DNA from 2 places in the Paenibacillus sp. GCM10027628 genome. Region 1 is predicted to be linked to the other one. Evidence: predicted binding sites of a transcription regulator. Region 1 holds the regulator's gene; the other holds the start of a gene.
What was found. Region 1 encodes Rex, which represses fermentation and respiration genes when NADH is low (regulators of the CRP and FNR family bind a similar motif). Its sites were predicted from a motif close to TTGTGAAATATTTCACAA; they were not measured.

Region 1 (7,971 bases):
AAATTGGAACGATATTAACCCCTACAAAAGCCAAGAAGATAAGCAAAACCGGCACAAAACCGATCCCAATCTCTTTATATAATTTACTCATTCGGCCACACTCCTATCTGCGAAGGTGTTCGCGGGAGCATTACGAATTTGGTGGATTCACCATCTGTCAATCGAATATACACATAGGTGTTATCCATTTCACTATCTACTTTCATATTCGGGACATTTGCCGCATATTTCTGCAAGGTCGTTGGAATATCCGCATAATGCTTCGTTTCCATCGCTTGAGCGACTTCAAATAAGGCTTTTGACCACCATGCATCCAGTTTCGGAGACGATTGGCCTGTCACATCAACATGTAAAGTTCGGTTCCCGATAATGGAAGCTCCTTTAGTTTGGATATTGTTCATAATATCACGCAAACTCGCATCAGACTTGAGACTTAGTCCAATGTTGACTTGGCTGCTGTCCAACTTCATCGTAGAACTGACAACGCCAGGCGATTTATTGATTATATCGGATAATGGATTCTCCATCGCAAAACTTGTATAGGCAAACCAACCACCGAATAAAACTGCGGAAGAAATAATCACACTTAAGACGACAGGTAAGAGACGTAGCTTCATCAGACAACGTCCCCCTTTCTATGATCTATTTTGTTAAATCGTCGTTCTTGCTATACGAGAAGTATATCACGCGATATATACAATAGCTCTATGAAATGAGTGGAAACCCCAAATCAAACAAAAACTCAGCCTAGTGCAGGCTGAGTCGATATGTATCCATATAGGTTCCATCTTTGAATTTATAATAATCATAAAAATAACGCGTACCCGAGTCGTCCTGCTTCTTATAGAAGACCTCCCAGACATATTCATCACCAAGCTTGCCTGGCAAAATACGCATGATTTGCAAGTCAGCTCCCTTTTTAAGCATGGTCTCGCGCACTTGCGCTTCGGTGAACCCTTCCGAAACCATCTCTGTGTGAACATCCTTATCGGAAACCCACACCAGAACCGGTTGACCGATTTTATCTTCGCCATAAACGACTTTAAATGCCTCGTCGCCATAAAACGACTCCACTTTCGTAGCCTTAGTTAAGATCGTCTTTTCATATGCGGTTTCCACAGCTTTACTATTCTCATCCCAATGCTCGTTCTGAACATATAAATAAAAGCGGCTGAGGACTACGCAAAGCGTCAGTAAGATGAACGCGCCGAGCGTCACCGTTCTTTTCCAATTCATTGGCGCCGCTCTCCTTCTTTCGATTAGCCAAGTAATTTATCAAATGATTGCTCAAATTCACGTTTAATTTTTTCTTCATCTAACGTTAGGCATTCGCCTTTACGTACAATCCAGTTGCCGTTAACGCATACGTCGACTACATCTTTGGCAGAAGCGGAATATACAACATGAGAGATAAAATCCGTCTTCGGCAGGAAATGCGGCTGATCGATATCCAGGGCGATGAAATCAGCTTTCATGCCAGGCAGTAATTGCCCCACGTCCTCCAGCCAAATCGATTCAGCTCCCATTCTTGTTCCCATTAACAAAGCTTCGGCAGCAGGCACAGCCAGAGGATCACTGGAAACGCCTTTATGAATGAGCGCGGCCAGTCTCATCTCTTCGAACATATCCAGATTGTTGTTAGATGCCGCGCCATCCGTTCCGAGAGAAACTTTAACTCCAGCACGGAGCAATTCCGGCACTCGCGCCACACCGCTGGCAAGTTTAAGATTGCTTCCCGGGTTATGCGAGATACGTACATCATATTGTCTTAATACATCGATTTCATCATCGGTTAAGTGGACGCCATGCGCGACTAGCGTCGGTCTTGAGAAAACGCCGATTTTCTCCAAATGAGCCACAGGTCGAAGCCCGTACTGATCTACGTTGGCCTGTACTTCACGGCTTGTTTCCGACATATGCGTATGAATCGGCAGGTTCAAATCATGAGCGACTTGAACAATACGTTCAATATAATCAGGCGGACATGTATAAGGTGCATGCGGGGACATCATCGTTGTAATTCGTCCGTCCGCTTTACCATGCCAGTTTGTCGCAAACTCCGTTGCTTCTTTCAGCTTTGCATCCTGAACTTCCCGAGGACACAAACCGATAACGCCTCTTGTTAAACATCCGCGCATCCCGGATTGCTCGATCGCCATAGCCACTTCATTCATGTGATCATACATATCAACGATGGTTGTCGTGCCGCCTTTAATCATTTCAAGAATGGACAGCAGCGTGCCCCATTTCACATCTTGGGAACTGAACTTCGCTTCCATCGGCCACATCTTTTCTTCCAGCCAAATTTGCAAAGCCAAATCGTCGCCATATCCCCTTAGCAATGACATTGCCGCATGGCCATGCGTGTTAACAAGCCCCGGCATATAAAGCTTGTTCGTTCCATCGATGGCTTCATCATAAAACTCTTTTGGTTCGGGAGCTTGCTCGCCTATGTATGTAATACGGTCGCCTTCGATGACCATGCAACCCTTAACCGTAGATTTAGTCTCATTGATGGAAATGAAAGTGCCGTTCGTAATTAATGTTTTTTTCATAGTAAAAATTCCTCTCTATGCTCATTCTAAAGACAAACATCGCTTTTTCAACTTTACAACTTCAAGCCTGTAAAATCAAGAAAGTAGAATATGTTGACGAATTGTAAAATGACACAGATTTCTCGTTGCTTTCAGTAGGAATATTATGATATTTTTAATCTCGTGAGTTTTTTCTACAAATGGGTCTGTTTAACTTATAGATTCGATGAGAAAAATTGTACATATAGTAAAATCTAGGAGGGTTTTATGACAACTTTATTCACCAAAAAAGGCGATATCGACTTTCTGCAGCTCCTTATCCGTTCTGCGGAGAACGCACTGCAAACCGCTCAAATGTTCCGCACGGCCATGATGGGTGATAAACCCCCTGTCGAATATGTCAAAGCCATTTATGATCTCGAACATCAAGGAGACTCTATAACCCACGAAATATTCAAAGGCTTGAACAAAGTATTCATTACGCCGTTAGATCGCGAAGATATTATGGAGCTAGCTTCCAAAGTGGACGATGTAACCGATGGGATTGAAGCTACGATTGCCCGTTTCGATTATCTGAATGTTTCACACACAGATTCTTTTATGAAAGAATTCTCGGCAGTTATCGTTGACTCCTGTCAACATATGCTGGATGCTTTTAAACTGCTGGCCAAAAAGAAATATATGCAAATTCCTGAGCATACGGTTGCCATTAATAGCCTTGAAAATGATGGAGACCGATTAATGCGTGAAGGTATTCGCCAAATATTCATCGCACGTAAAGATCCATACGAAGATTTCAAACTGAAAGAAATCTATGAACGTTTGGAAGAGACAACAGACGCATGCGAAGATGTAGCCAACATTTTAGATAGCGTAGTTCTTCGTTATTCCTAAGAACGGCTATTGCTTATGTTTACGAAGTCCGTTTTCCATCAGGAAAACTTTGCCAACGTTACGAAGATAGTTTTCCTTAAGGAAAACTCTTAGGAGGAAATCATGTTAACCTATCTGATCGTCATCGTGGCACTTGCGCTGCTGTTTGACTTCATCAACGGATTTCACGATACGGCCAATGCAATTGCTACATCCATATCAACAAGAGCTTTAAGTCCTAAAATAGCGGTCATCATGGCTGCAACACTAAACTTTGTCGGTGCAGTCGTATCGTCGGAAGTCGCCAAAACCGTTGGCGGCAGCGTCGCAAACCCTGCCAAAATCAATCATGGCGTAGAAATCGTTATTGCAGCTTTACTTGCTGCCATCATTTGGAATTTGTTAACCTGGTACTTTGGAATTCCATCCTCCTCCTCTCATACACTGCTTGGATCGCTTGCAGGCGCTGTTATTGCCGGAGCTGGGTTTCATGCCGTTAACTGGTCCGGTTTTACTCAAATTATCATTATCTTGATTTTGTCGCCGATTATTGCATTTGTTCTGGGTTATCTCATCATGGTGCTTATTAAATACATCATTTTATGGTCCGGCAATACATCAAGATCCAAACTAAATCGAATGTTCCGTACGCTTCAGATCTTGTCCGCAGGATTATTATCCTATTCTCACGGTGGTAACGATGCACAAAAAGCTATGGGTATTATCGTTTTTGGACTCGTGGCGGCCGGATACCAAACGGATTTGAACGTACCTATGTGGGTTAAGATTTCAGCAGCCCTGGCCATGGGCCTAGGAACTTCAATTGGCGGATGGCGAATTATTAAAACCATTTCCGGCAAAATTGTTAAGATCGAACCCATCAACGGTTTCGCGGCTGATCTGACCTCTTCTTTGGTCATTCAGTTCTCAACTCACATTGGCAAACCATTATCGACTACTCATGTTATCTCTTCAGCCATCATAGGAACAGGCAGTGTCATGCGTTTCCATGAAGTTCAATGGGCAACTGTAGGACGCATGGTGATTACCTGGGTGATAACGATTCCGATTAGTATCGCATTGGCATTCTCGATTTACTTTGTGCTCTTTAGATTGATTTTCTGATGGAAAGACTCATGAAAATGCTTAAAAGGTGCAGGCTCGAATATGTTCGAGTTGCACCTTTTTTATATCATTTTACGCTGGGAAACAAGTTCCCCTCGAGAGAGTGAGAAAGTCTCAATTAAAAATACTCCTTTTGGCTCGCTCTTCCGTAGATTCGAATGCACATCATGCAACCATCGGCCACATTCAAAAAAATGAGGGGGTAACCTTCGGTTCACCCGCTTGACAAAGAACGAAGGTCGTTATTAGTATACAAGTTTGACGCTAAATTTCGGAGAAATAGCCATTTCGGGGCTCGAAAGAACAAAGGTCCATAAATAACGAACAATCTTCGCTAATTATGGACTTTTATTCGTTCGAAGCCTGATTGGTGGTCATTGACCCACCAAATGCGTCAAAATGTTCTCTATTTAGCGACCATAGTTCTTTCTAGGTGGAAGATACCCTCCCCTCCAACTTCTATAATGCTCAAAGAAGGCACCGATCCGCAGGATCAGTGCCTTCTTTTCTGCTTTTAATCCAAATAATACGCCAAACTTTGCAGCTCGGTAGTAAAATCGGCATGATGCACCCGTACTTCAGGCGGAACCTTAATGATAACAGGAGCAAAATTCAATATAGCTTCTATTCCGCATTCCACGAACTGATTCGCTACATTTTGAGCTTCTATCGCGGGTACAGTAATGATGCCGATCCGCACCCCAAGCTTAGCTAAGGTTTGCTTCATTTCCTGCATGGACTGCACGGTCAGGTTGTTAATCGTTTCCCCAGCCTTGCTAGGCATCGCGTCAAAAACCGCGACAATTTTCATATCATTCCGTAAATACGTATTATAATTGCACAATGCGCGACCCAAATTGCCAGCGCCGACGAGCGCGACCTGAATATGACGGTCCAGCTTCAGAATCTGGCGAATTTTTTCAATTAGGTAAGCCACATCATAACCGATGCCTTTCTTTCCGAATTCCCCGAAATAAGCTAAGTCTTTACGAATTTGCGCAGGATTCAAATCCAGCTTTTGACCCAGATCTTGCGACGATACGGTCATAATATTTTTCATCGCAAGTTCATTGAGAAAACGTAAGTAAATGGGCAATCTGCGCACGACCGCTTCTGATATTTTTTGCGTCTTCACTGCTGCACCTCCCCCATCCATTGCTCAATCCTCGGTAACATTTGCTCGGTGGTCATATGTTCAATCTTCGGTCCCGGCAGCGAATAGAGGAAATGCTTGCCATAGTACGTATCTATAACTCGGGTATCGTAGATGATGACAATCCCTTTATCGGACGCTCTGCGAACCAGCCTGCCAAAGCCTTGTTTAAAGCGGATAACGGCCTGAGGGACCGAGAATTTCATAAAAGGATTCTCATTGCGCTTCTTGATATTCTCGCACTTGGCTTCCACTAACGGATGATTAGGCGGTTGAAAAGGCAAACGGATAATCGCCAGGCAGCTAAGAGCGTCACCTGGAATGTCAACGCCTTCCCAGAACGAACTGGTGCCCAGGAGCACGCACATGTTGTTATCTTGGAACATTCTCGTCAACTTGCTGCGGTTACCGCTATCTACGCCCTGCCCTAGGACTGTGATGCCATGAGGCTTCAAAATGTCTTTCATGCCGGCATAAATCTGCTTTAACATACGATTGGATGTACACAAGATCAGCATACGGCCTTTCGTAACCATGGCTACATCGCTAAGAGATTGAATAAGTGCGTTAATGAAAACCGGGTCGCCTGATGCACCTTTGATCGTTGGAAAATCCCGGGGAATAACGACAAGCGCCTGTTCCCGATAATTAAAAGGTGAAGGCAGCTGAACGGTTTTCAACTTCCCTCTCTCTTCATCTTGAGGAATATGCAGACCGAGCTGGTCGGCAGAGTATTGAAAAGATTTATTTACCGATAAAGTGGCCGAAGTTAGGATGATACTGTCTTTCGTTTCAAAAAAATGCTGCTGTAAGAGTGAGCTTACGTCCGTAGGCACACATATAAGCTGCAACGACCTCGCCTTCGAGTATGTGCCGGCTTCCATCCAATAGACATAACCTTCATCTGCCATCTTCATGAAAAAGTGAAGCGCGTCGCGGTGGTTGTAAAGCTCCTTAACCGTTCCATTAAGATCAGTAACCAAGCCTTGGACTTCGAACACATCCTGCATATCCTTAATCTCACTTAGTATCTTGTCTAAGGATCGCAGCACCTCATTCGCATTCAGATAGATGTTATCCTCCATCATAAGAAGCTCGTTCCAGTTTGCCGGCAGCGTCTCAGGTTTCATGCGAAGCACATATTGCGAACTCTCCGATTGGGAAGGATCGCTTTTGGAAGAGAGTAGTTCGTATAGCGATTCGCTGAGCCTATCCCAGTCCTCTTTGATCTTGATGAGCTTCGGGAGCTGAGCATCAATCGACTCGCTCCATGCCGCGACGCGTTCCGGATGATCGTCATTTTTTTGCAACCGGAAACGAAGCATCGGCAGTTGGCCGCTGCGATTATCTTTGTAAAGCCATTGCATCGTGTTATAAAAAGCAGCTGCATGCAGTTCGATGCCAAGATGCTTGCTAGCCACTTCCTCGAAGTGGTGGGCCTCATCGATGACCAGATGCTTGTATGCAGGCAAAAGCCGATTTTCCGCCTTCATGTCCGTGAATAGCAGCGAGTGGTTCGTAATAACCACGTCAGCTGTATTTGCGTCGTTCCGGGCCCGGTGATAGAAGCACTTCTTGAACCAAGGACACATCCGATTCAAGCACGAATCCGTATCGCTTGCTACCGAATACCAAAATTGGGCCCCTTTATTGCCAAAATGCAGCTCTTCTTCGTCGCCATACTCCGTCTCACTTAACCAAACGACCATCTGCGCCGCAGTTATCGGGTCTTCCTTGCCGTGCTCGTAATCTCGCGTTGTCAACTTGTTCTCGAACTTGCGCAAACAAAGATAATGGCTTCTTCCTTTAAGAACGGCTGCTTTAAAGTCCACTGGGAAAATCTCTTTCAACAAAGGAATGTCTCGCTCGCGGAGCTGCTCTTGAAGATTGATCGTATGCGTGGAGACAATTACTTTCTTATCGTGCTTGATCCCGTAGTACAAGGAGGGAATTAAATAGCCAAGCGATTTGCCGGTGCCTGTACCCGCTTCAATCATAAGATGCTGATCCATCCGCAAGGATTGCTCCACCTCTCGGATCATTTGCTCTTGAGATTCCCGTTCCTCGAACACCTCGAATTTTTGCCGGAGCGCGTCTTTCAACCCTTGGTGAAACTCGGTAAAGGAAGCGCCTAGCAGTTGTCCGACATCCTCACCTTTACGCAGATCCTCTTCTTCGCCCCAATCGTTTACATTCAGCGTAAATTGCCGGAAATATCGATGAACATCGACGTCCACACTCGTCTCCGACTCTTTAAATAAACGAATTTCATCGATAAACCAACCT
Region 2 (7,971 bases), on a different contig from region 1:
ATCAAACTGCCTTATGGGATCGGTTATTATGAACTGCTGACCGCACATGGCGTTTTGATGGCGATTGTATTTACAACCTATTTTATTATAGGTTTTCTATACTCAGGCGTTTCATACACGCTAGGCGGAAAATTGCTGCCGATCGTGAATCGGTTGGGGTGGCTTGGATTTGCTTTCATGACTGTAGGAACTGCGCTCGGTGTTGTCATGGTTTTGACGGGAAAAGCAAGCGTACTGTATACCTTCTATGCGCCTATGAAAGCTTCCCCTTATTTTTACATCGGATTAGCCTTATTGGTTGTAGGAAGCTGGATTAGCGGGTGGGGCATATTTTATCAGCTTAAGTATTGGAAAAAGACGCATCAGGGCAAGCTTTCTCCTTTGTTTGCTTTTATGGCGGTCATCACTTTCCTTATGTGGCAAATCGCCACAATCGGTGTTGCAGCAGAGGTCCTGATTCAGCTTATTCCATGGTCTTTCGGATGGGTGGAAACGATCAATGTGATGCTGAGCCGTACCTTATTCTGGTACTTCGGCCATCCGCTCGTGTATTTCTGGCTAATGCCCGCGTACATTTGCTGGTATGTGATTATTCCCAAGATTATCGGAGGCAAAATTTATAGCGACGCGCTTGCCAGATTGTCTTTTGTCCTTCTGCTGTTATTTTCGATTCCGGTAGGATTTCACCATCAATTGATGGAGCCGGGCATCAGTTCCTTCTGGAAGTACTTGCAGGTTGTTCTGACCTTTATGGTCGTCATTCCATCTCTGATGACTGCATTTTCGTTATTCGCAACTTTTGAGCTGAATGGACGCGCCAAAGGAGCCAAAGGGCTGTTCGGTTGGGTGAAAGTGATGCCATGGAAGGATGTTCGATTCTTCGCTCCATTTATGGGGATGCTGATCTTTATCCCGGCCGGTGCAGGCGGACTAATCAATGCAAGCAACCAAATGAATGCAGTGGTCCACAATACGTTATGGGTTACGGGACACTTTCACTTGACGGTCGCGACAAGCGTGGCGCTTACGTTTTTCGGGATTACGTATTGGCTGCTTCCCGCAGTAACGGGCCGTGTCCTGACGAAGCGCATGAATAAGCTTGGGATTATTCAAACGGTCATCTGGTGTGTGGGCATGTTCTTTATGTCTGGGGCGATGCATCTTGTCGGACTATTCGGCGCACCGCGGAGAACGGCATTCACGACCTATGAAGGAAATCCGGATGCGGCAACCTGGATGCCGTATTATGTATTCATGGCAATTGGCGGCACCGTTTTATTTATCGGCGTGTTGTTAATGGTGTACAACGTTTTCGCGCTGCTTCGGGCGCCGAAGGGTGTGACCGAGTATCCGATCGGCGAAGCCATGGAACAGGCCGAAGCGACTCCGGCATACCTGGATCGCTGGAGCGTGTGGATCAGCTTGTCGGTAGTGCTGATATTGGTTGCTTATACGATACCGTTAATGGATATGATTATGCAATCAGGTGTTGGTTCAAAAGGGTTTGTTACTTGGTAATGTGAAAGAGGGCACCAGTTTTTAACCACATCAGAAAGTTTAAGTTCACTAAAGCGCTAAAGCGTGGTGAAGACTTTCTGATTGGCATGAAAAGCTACCTCTTACGCAGGGCCATTCATCGTGGAAAGGGCTCCGCATAGGAGCTTTTCTTAAAAGAAAAAGCTGGTGCTTCTTCTTCACAACAACTTGTGAATTGTTTCACAAAAGCTTCAAGAGATGGTTATCCATAAAATCCCTGGTTGTGATTTATATCATAGTTGAATAAAGGTCATGAAGATTAAGCTAATATCAGAAAACACAACAACGGCAACCCATCAATTAACGATAGAGGAGTGGATCGAGTATGGCGATGAAAGAAATCAAGATTAAAGAGCAGATTTCCGCGCAGGATGAAGTGAATCAGTTGGTAGCAAGAGCCAAGCTTGCACAGAAAGCTTTTATGGAATTGGATCAAGAACAGGTGGATGTCATCGTGCAGCAAATGGCGCTCGCCGGAATCGACAAGCATATGTCGCTTGCCAAACTGGCTGTCGAAGAAACGGGACGCGGTGTCTATGAGGATAAGATCACGAAGAACCTGTTCGCGACCGAATACATCTATCACAGCATAAAAAATAACAAAACTGTGGGTGTTATTGAGGAAAATGCTTACGAAAGCTACCGGATGGTAGCGGAACCTGTTGGCATTATTGCGGGTGTCACCCCCGTCACGAATCCGACTTCGACAACGATGTTCAAGTCGTTAATTGCGACCAAAACCCGCAATCCGATCATATTCGCTTTCCACCCTTCCGCTCAGCAATCCAGCGCTGCGGCTGCTGCAACGTTGCTGGACGCCGCAGTGAGAGCGGGTGCCCCTGAACATTGCATCCAGTGGGTGAAGCATCCATCCGTGGAAGCAACGCAACTGCTGATGAATCATCCGGATGTGGCGTTAGTGCTTGCTACCGGCGGGTCCTCCATGGTAAAGGCCGCTTACAGCACAGGGAAACCGGCTCTAGGCGTCGGCCCCGGCAACGTGCCTTGCTTCATTGAGAAGTCGGCGAATTTGCCGCAAGCTGTCAATGATTTGATTTTATCCAAGACGTTCGACAATGGCATGATTTGCGCTTCCGAGCAATCCGTTATTATTGAAGAAGCCGTCTATGTGGAAACAAGAAAGCTCATGACCGATCAAGGTTGTTACTTCTTAAACAAAGAGGAAACGGAAGCTGTATCCAAACTTGTTATTAATAATGAAAAATGCGCGGTTAATGCCGTTATCGTCGGCCAATCCGCAGTGAAAATTGCCGAAATGGCGGGCATCAAGGTACCGTCTGCAACGAAAGTGCTGGTCGCCGAGCTCGCCGGAGTTGGCGAGGCTTACCCATTATCAGCTGAGAAATTAAGCCCTGTACTTGCTTGCTATAAGGTGAAAACGGCAGAGCAAGGGATAGCTCGAGCGGTTGAAGTCGTCAAATTCGGCGGCATGGGCCATTCCTCGGTGATCCACTCGCAAAATAAGGATGTGATCGAAGCATTTGCTGCTAAATTGCAGACAGGACGCGTGATTGTCAATTCTCCGTCCACACATGGCGCGATCGGGGACATTTACAACACCAATCTGCCGTCGTTGACGCTCGGTTGCGGATCTTACGGACATAACTCAACAACCTCCAACGTAAGTGCTGTGAACCTGATCAACGTGAAGCGGGTTGCTTATCGCACGGTCAATATGCAGTGGTTTAAAATACCGCCGAAAGTTTACTTTGAAAAAGGCGCCACACAGTACCTGGAAAAGATGCCGGACATCACACGCGTGATGATCGTCACCGATCCTATGATGGTGAAGCTCGGTTACGTGGAGCGAGTCGAATATTATTTGCGCAAGCGTCAGCTCCCCGTCTACATCGAAATATTCTCGGATGTTGAACCGGATCCATCCGTTGAAACGGTAGAGCGGGGCAGAGCGCAGATGGCAAGCTTCCAGCCGGATTGCATTATCGCCTTGGGCGGCGGCTCTCCGATGGATGCGGCCAAAGCGATGTGGCTGTTCTATGAATACCCGGATACGAGCTTCGATGCGTTGAAACAGAAGTTCATGGATATCCGGAAGCGGGTTTACAAGTATCCGCGCCTTGGACGCAAAGCCAAGTTCGTCGCGATTCCTACCACTTCGGGTACAGGATCGGAAGTGACTTCTTTTGCGGTCATCACCGATAAGGAGAAAGGCAATACGAAGTACCCGCTGGCGGATTACGAGCTGACTCCCGACGTTGCCATCATTGACCCTGATTATGTATACAGCTTGCCGAAAACGGCAGTTGCTGACACCGGTATGGACGTCCTCACGCATGCGATTGAGGCATACGTGTCCGTCATGGCAAATGATTACTCCGATGGTTTAGCCATGAAAGCAATCCAGCTTGTGTTCCAAAATCTGGAGAAATCATTCGCCACGGGGGACCCTGTTGCACGCGAGAAAATGCATAATGCATCGACGATAGCAGGTATGGCTTTCGCGAACGCGTTCCTTGGCATTAACCATAGTCTGGCGCACAAATGGGGCGGTGAATACCATACCGCTCACGGACGCACCAATGCGATTCTCATGCCGCATGTGATCCGCTATAATGCCCAGAAGCCAACGAAGTTTACTTCGTTCCCGAAATATGACCACTTCGTGGCGGATCAACGCTATGCCGAAATTGCCCGCATGCTCGGACTACCTGCCAAAACAACGGAGGAAGGCGTGAACAGCTTGATCGATGCCATTCGCAAGTTGAATAAAATACTTGGCATTCCTGAGAAATTCCAGGATCTCGGGTTTAATCCCGAACAATTCGAGGCGCGCGTAGAGTACTTGGCGGATCGGGCTTTCGAAGACCAATGTACAACTGCGAATCCACGGATGCCATTAGTAACGGAGTTAGTCGATGTTTACCGCCACGCGTTCTACGGCAGGTTTGAGTAAACGGAAACTGGAGGTGCCGATCATGGCCATACGAGAAACAGATTTGCAAACGAATAGTTGGAGAGGATTTACAAAAGGCAAGTGGGAACATAGGGTTGATGTGAAAGATTTTATTGATACAAACATAACCCCATACACCGGGAATCATGCCTTCTTGGCAGGGCCTACAGAAGCTACGGAAGAACTGTGGCAAATGGTCAGTGAATGGACCCGCAAGGAAAGGGAGAACGGCGGCGTCTTGGACATAGACGTAAACACCGTATCTACGATTACCTCGCATGCACCGGGTTATATTGCGCAGGACAAAGAGCAGATCGTCGGTCTGCAAACCGATGCTCCTTTGAAGCGGTCCGTGCAGCCGTTCGGCGGAATCCGCATGGTGATCGATGCTTGCGAGGCTTACGGTTTTAAGCTGCCTGAAGAGATCGTTTGCCAATTCACGGATATTCGTAAAACGCATAATCAAGGCGTATTCGACGCCTACACCACGGAGATGAAGACAGCCCGCAAGGCGGCAATCATCACGGGTCTTCCGGATGCATACGGTCGGGGACGAATCATCGGCGATTATCGTCGTGTCGCCTTATACGGCGTAGACAGGTTAATCGAGGAGAAAAAGAAGGACCTTCTCCAGCTTGAAGTAGACGCCATTACAGAGGACGTCATTCGGCTTCGTGAAGAGTTGTCCGAGCAAATCCGCAGCTTAGGCGAGCTTAAGCGGATGGCAGAGTCTTACGGCTATGATATTTCAGCGCCGGCGGCTAACGCCCGCGAAGCGGTGCAGTGGGTATACTTTGCTTATTTGGCTGCGATTAAGGAGCAAAATGGCGCAGCCATGAGCCTTGGACGCGTATCAAGCTTCCTCGATATTTATATCGAACGGGACTTGCGGGAAGGGGCTTTGACAGAAGAACAAGCGCAGGAACTTGTGGACCATTTTGTTATGAAGCTGCGTATCGTTAAGTTCTTGCGCACCCCCGATTATAATGAGCTGTTTAGCGGAGATCCGACCTGGGTAACGGAATCGATCGGCGGTATGGGGCTGGATGGCAAACCGCGCGTTACGAAAAATTCCTTCCGATTCCTTCATACGTTGTACAATTTAGGCCCCGCACCCGAACCCAATCTGACGGTGCTTTGGTCGACACAGTTGCCTGAAGATTTCAAAGCATACTGCGCCAAGGTATCGGCAGAGACGAGTTCGATTCAATATGAAAACGATGATCTGATGCGTCCTTATTACGGAGACGATTACGGCATCGCATGCTGCGTATCCGCGATGCGGATCGGCAAGCAAATGCAATTTTTCGGGGCCCGCGCCAATTTGGCAAAAGCTTTGCTGTATGCCATCAACGGCGGTGTGGATGAGAAGCTCGGCATTCAAGTCGGACCGAAGCTGGCTCCCATTTCTTCCGAAGTGTTGGACTATGAAGAAGTTGCAGAGAAGTTCGATACGGTGATGGAGTGGCTGGCAAAGCTGTACATGAACACATTGAATGTCATTCACTACATGCATGATAAATACTGCTACGAACGGCTAGAAATGGCCTTGCATGACCGCGAGATTTTGCGGACGATGGCCTGCGGCATTGCCGGATTATCCGTGGTCGCAGACTCGTTCAGCGCCATCAAGCATGCAAAAGTGCGGCCCATCCGCAACGAAAAAGGAATTGCCGTCGACTTTGAGATCGAAGGGGAGTATCCGCAGTACGGAAACAACGATGAACGTGTGGACGCCATTGCCGTCCAATTGGCCGAAACGTTCATGAATAAGCTCCGCAAGCATAAGACTTACCGCGGTGCGCTTCCGACGATGTCGGTTCTGACGATTACATCGAACGTCGTTTATGGGAAAAAGACAGGAAGCACGCCGGATGGACGAAAAGCGGGCGAGCCATTCGCACCGGGCGCCAATCCGATGCACGGACGCGATCGCAAAGGGGCGTTAGCGTCGCTGGCCTCCGTATCCAAAATCCCGTATGAACATTGCCTGGACGGTATTTCCAATACGTTCTCCATTGTGCCGAAGGCGCTCGGGCGCGAAGAAGATACACGAATCTCGAATCTCGTATCGCTGCTGGACGGATACATGGCGAACCAGGGGCATCATTTGAATATTAACGTATTTGATCGCGCGCAGCTTCTCGATGCAATGGAGCATCCGGAGCAGTATCCGCAGCTAACGATTCGCGTTTCCGGCTACGCCGTTAACTTCATCAAGCTGACACGTGAGCAGCAGCTTGATGTCATTCACCGGACTTTCCATGGAACGATGTAAGTACAGAAAGGGGTGCAGACCTCATGAAAGGACGCATACATTCCTTCGACACCTTCGGCACCGTTGACGGTCCGGGCATCCGCTTCGTGCTTTTCATGCAAGGTTGTGCGCTGAAATGCCAATATTGTCATAATCCGGATTCATGGGAAATGAATGCAGGAAGGCAGATGGACGTAGAGGAGATATTAGAAGAGATAGAGCCTTATTTGGAGTATTACCGCCGTTCCGGAGGCGGGATTACGGTGACGGGGGGAGAGCCGACTTTGCAAGCTCCCTTCGTGGCCCGTTTGTTTGCAGAATGCAAGCGGCGTTTTGGCTTGCATACGGTACTGGATACCAATGGCTTCTGTGAGCAAGACCATGCGAATGAGCTGCTGAGCGTTACCGATCTGGTGCTGCTGGATCTTAAACAGATGAATCCGGATAAGCATATCGCGCTTACGGCGCAGCCGAATGATCGGATCAAGCGCTTCGCTAATCATTTAAATGAGATTCATAAGCCCATGTGGATCCGTCATGTTTTAGTACCGGAATGGACGGATGACTATTCGGATTTATTGGACCTGGGCATGTTCGTAGGCTCTTTGGATAATGTAAAGAAAATAGAGCTGTTGCCTTACCACAGGATGGGTGTATACAAATGGGAGCAAATGGGCGTATCGTATCCGCTTGAGAATTGTCCCACTCCAACCGATCGGGACGTTATCCGGGCGCGAAGCATTATAGATCGGGGTATCAAAGCTAGCCAAACCGGACATGCAGGCATAAGTGATTAAACGATGTTCCATCAAGGCAAAAACTTGCTTTGGTGGTTTTTTTTCGATAATGGACTGGTTTCTATGTGACGAAAGTCACAGCGGGAAGAAGACTGGATGTTAGATACTGAAACTAAGGTCATCAAAGATAGCAAATGAGGAAACGAAAGTAACGCCGGTGAAAAAAATAAGCCCATGTATGAATAACCGGGGGGATAAACGATGTTTTTGGATGTTCGGGTGTTCGAGGGACAGGTGCATGTAACGCCTACGGGTAAAATTTATGTGGACGAAGCAACGATCGTAAGAGAAAAGCTGTTTCCCTATATCGACAAAGGATATAAGCAATTTGTTTTTAACTTACGCGAAGTGGACGATATGGATAGTTCCGGACTTGGCGTTCTGGTCGCGATTCAGAAGAGAGCTCTAATACATGGAGGCGGGGTAGTTATTAAGGGGCTGCAGGG

Region 2: adhE (bifunctional acetaldehyde-CoA/alcohol dehydrogenase) is a predicted target of Rex. The motif match lies at 1,705-1,722, and genes of this name have one in related genera.

The regions. Positions count from the first base shown of each region.
Region 1 covers NZ_JBHTHA010000011.1:65,962-73,932, forward strand. Annotated here, with positions in the region: gene ACFQZT_RS11815 (AAA family ATPase) at 1-91, opposite strand, end outside; gene ACFQZT_RS11820 (hypothetical protein) at 84-617, opposite strand; gene ACFQZT_RS11825 (cell wall elongation regulator TseB-like domain-containing protein) at 748-1,236, opposite strand; gene ACFQZT_RS11830 (amidohydrolase) at 1,260-2,555, opposite strand; gene ACFQZT_RS11835 (DUF47 domain-containing protein) at 2,802-3,428, shown strand; gene ACFQZT_RS11840 (inorganic phosphate transporter) at 3,531-4,532, shown strand; gene ACFQZT_RS11845 (redox-sensing transcriptional repressor Rex) at 5,047-5,667, opposite strand; gene dinG (ATP-dependent DNA helicase DinG) at 5,664-7,971, opposite strand, start outside.
Region 2 covers NZ_JBHTHA010000048.1:44,941-52,911, reverse strand. Annotated here, with positions in the region: gene ACFQZT_RS29400 (b(o/a)3-type cytochrome-c oxidase subunit 1) at 1-1,518, shown strand, start outside; gene adhE (bifunctional acetaldehyde-CoA/alcohol dehydrogenase) at 1,862-4,471, shown strand; gene pflB (formate C-acetyltransferase) at 4,494-6,749, shown strand; gene pflA (pyruvate formate-lyase-activating protein) at 6,773-7,525, shown strand; gene ACFQZT_RS29380 (STAS domain-containing protein) at 7,727-7,971, shown strand, end outside.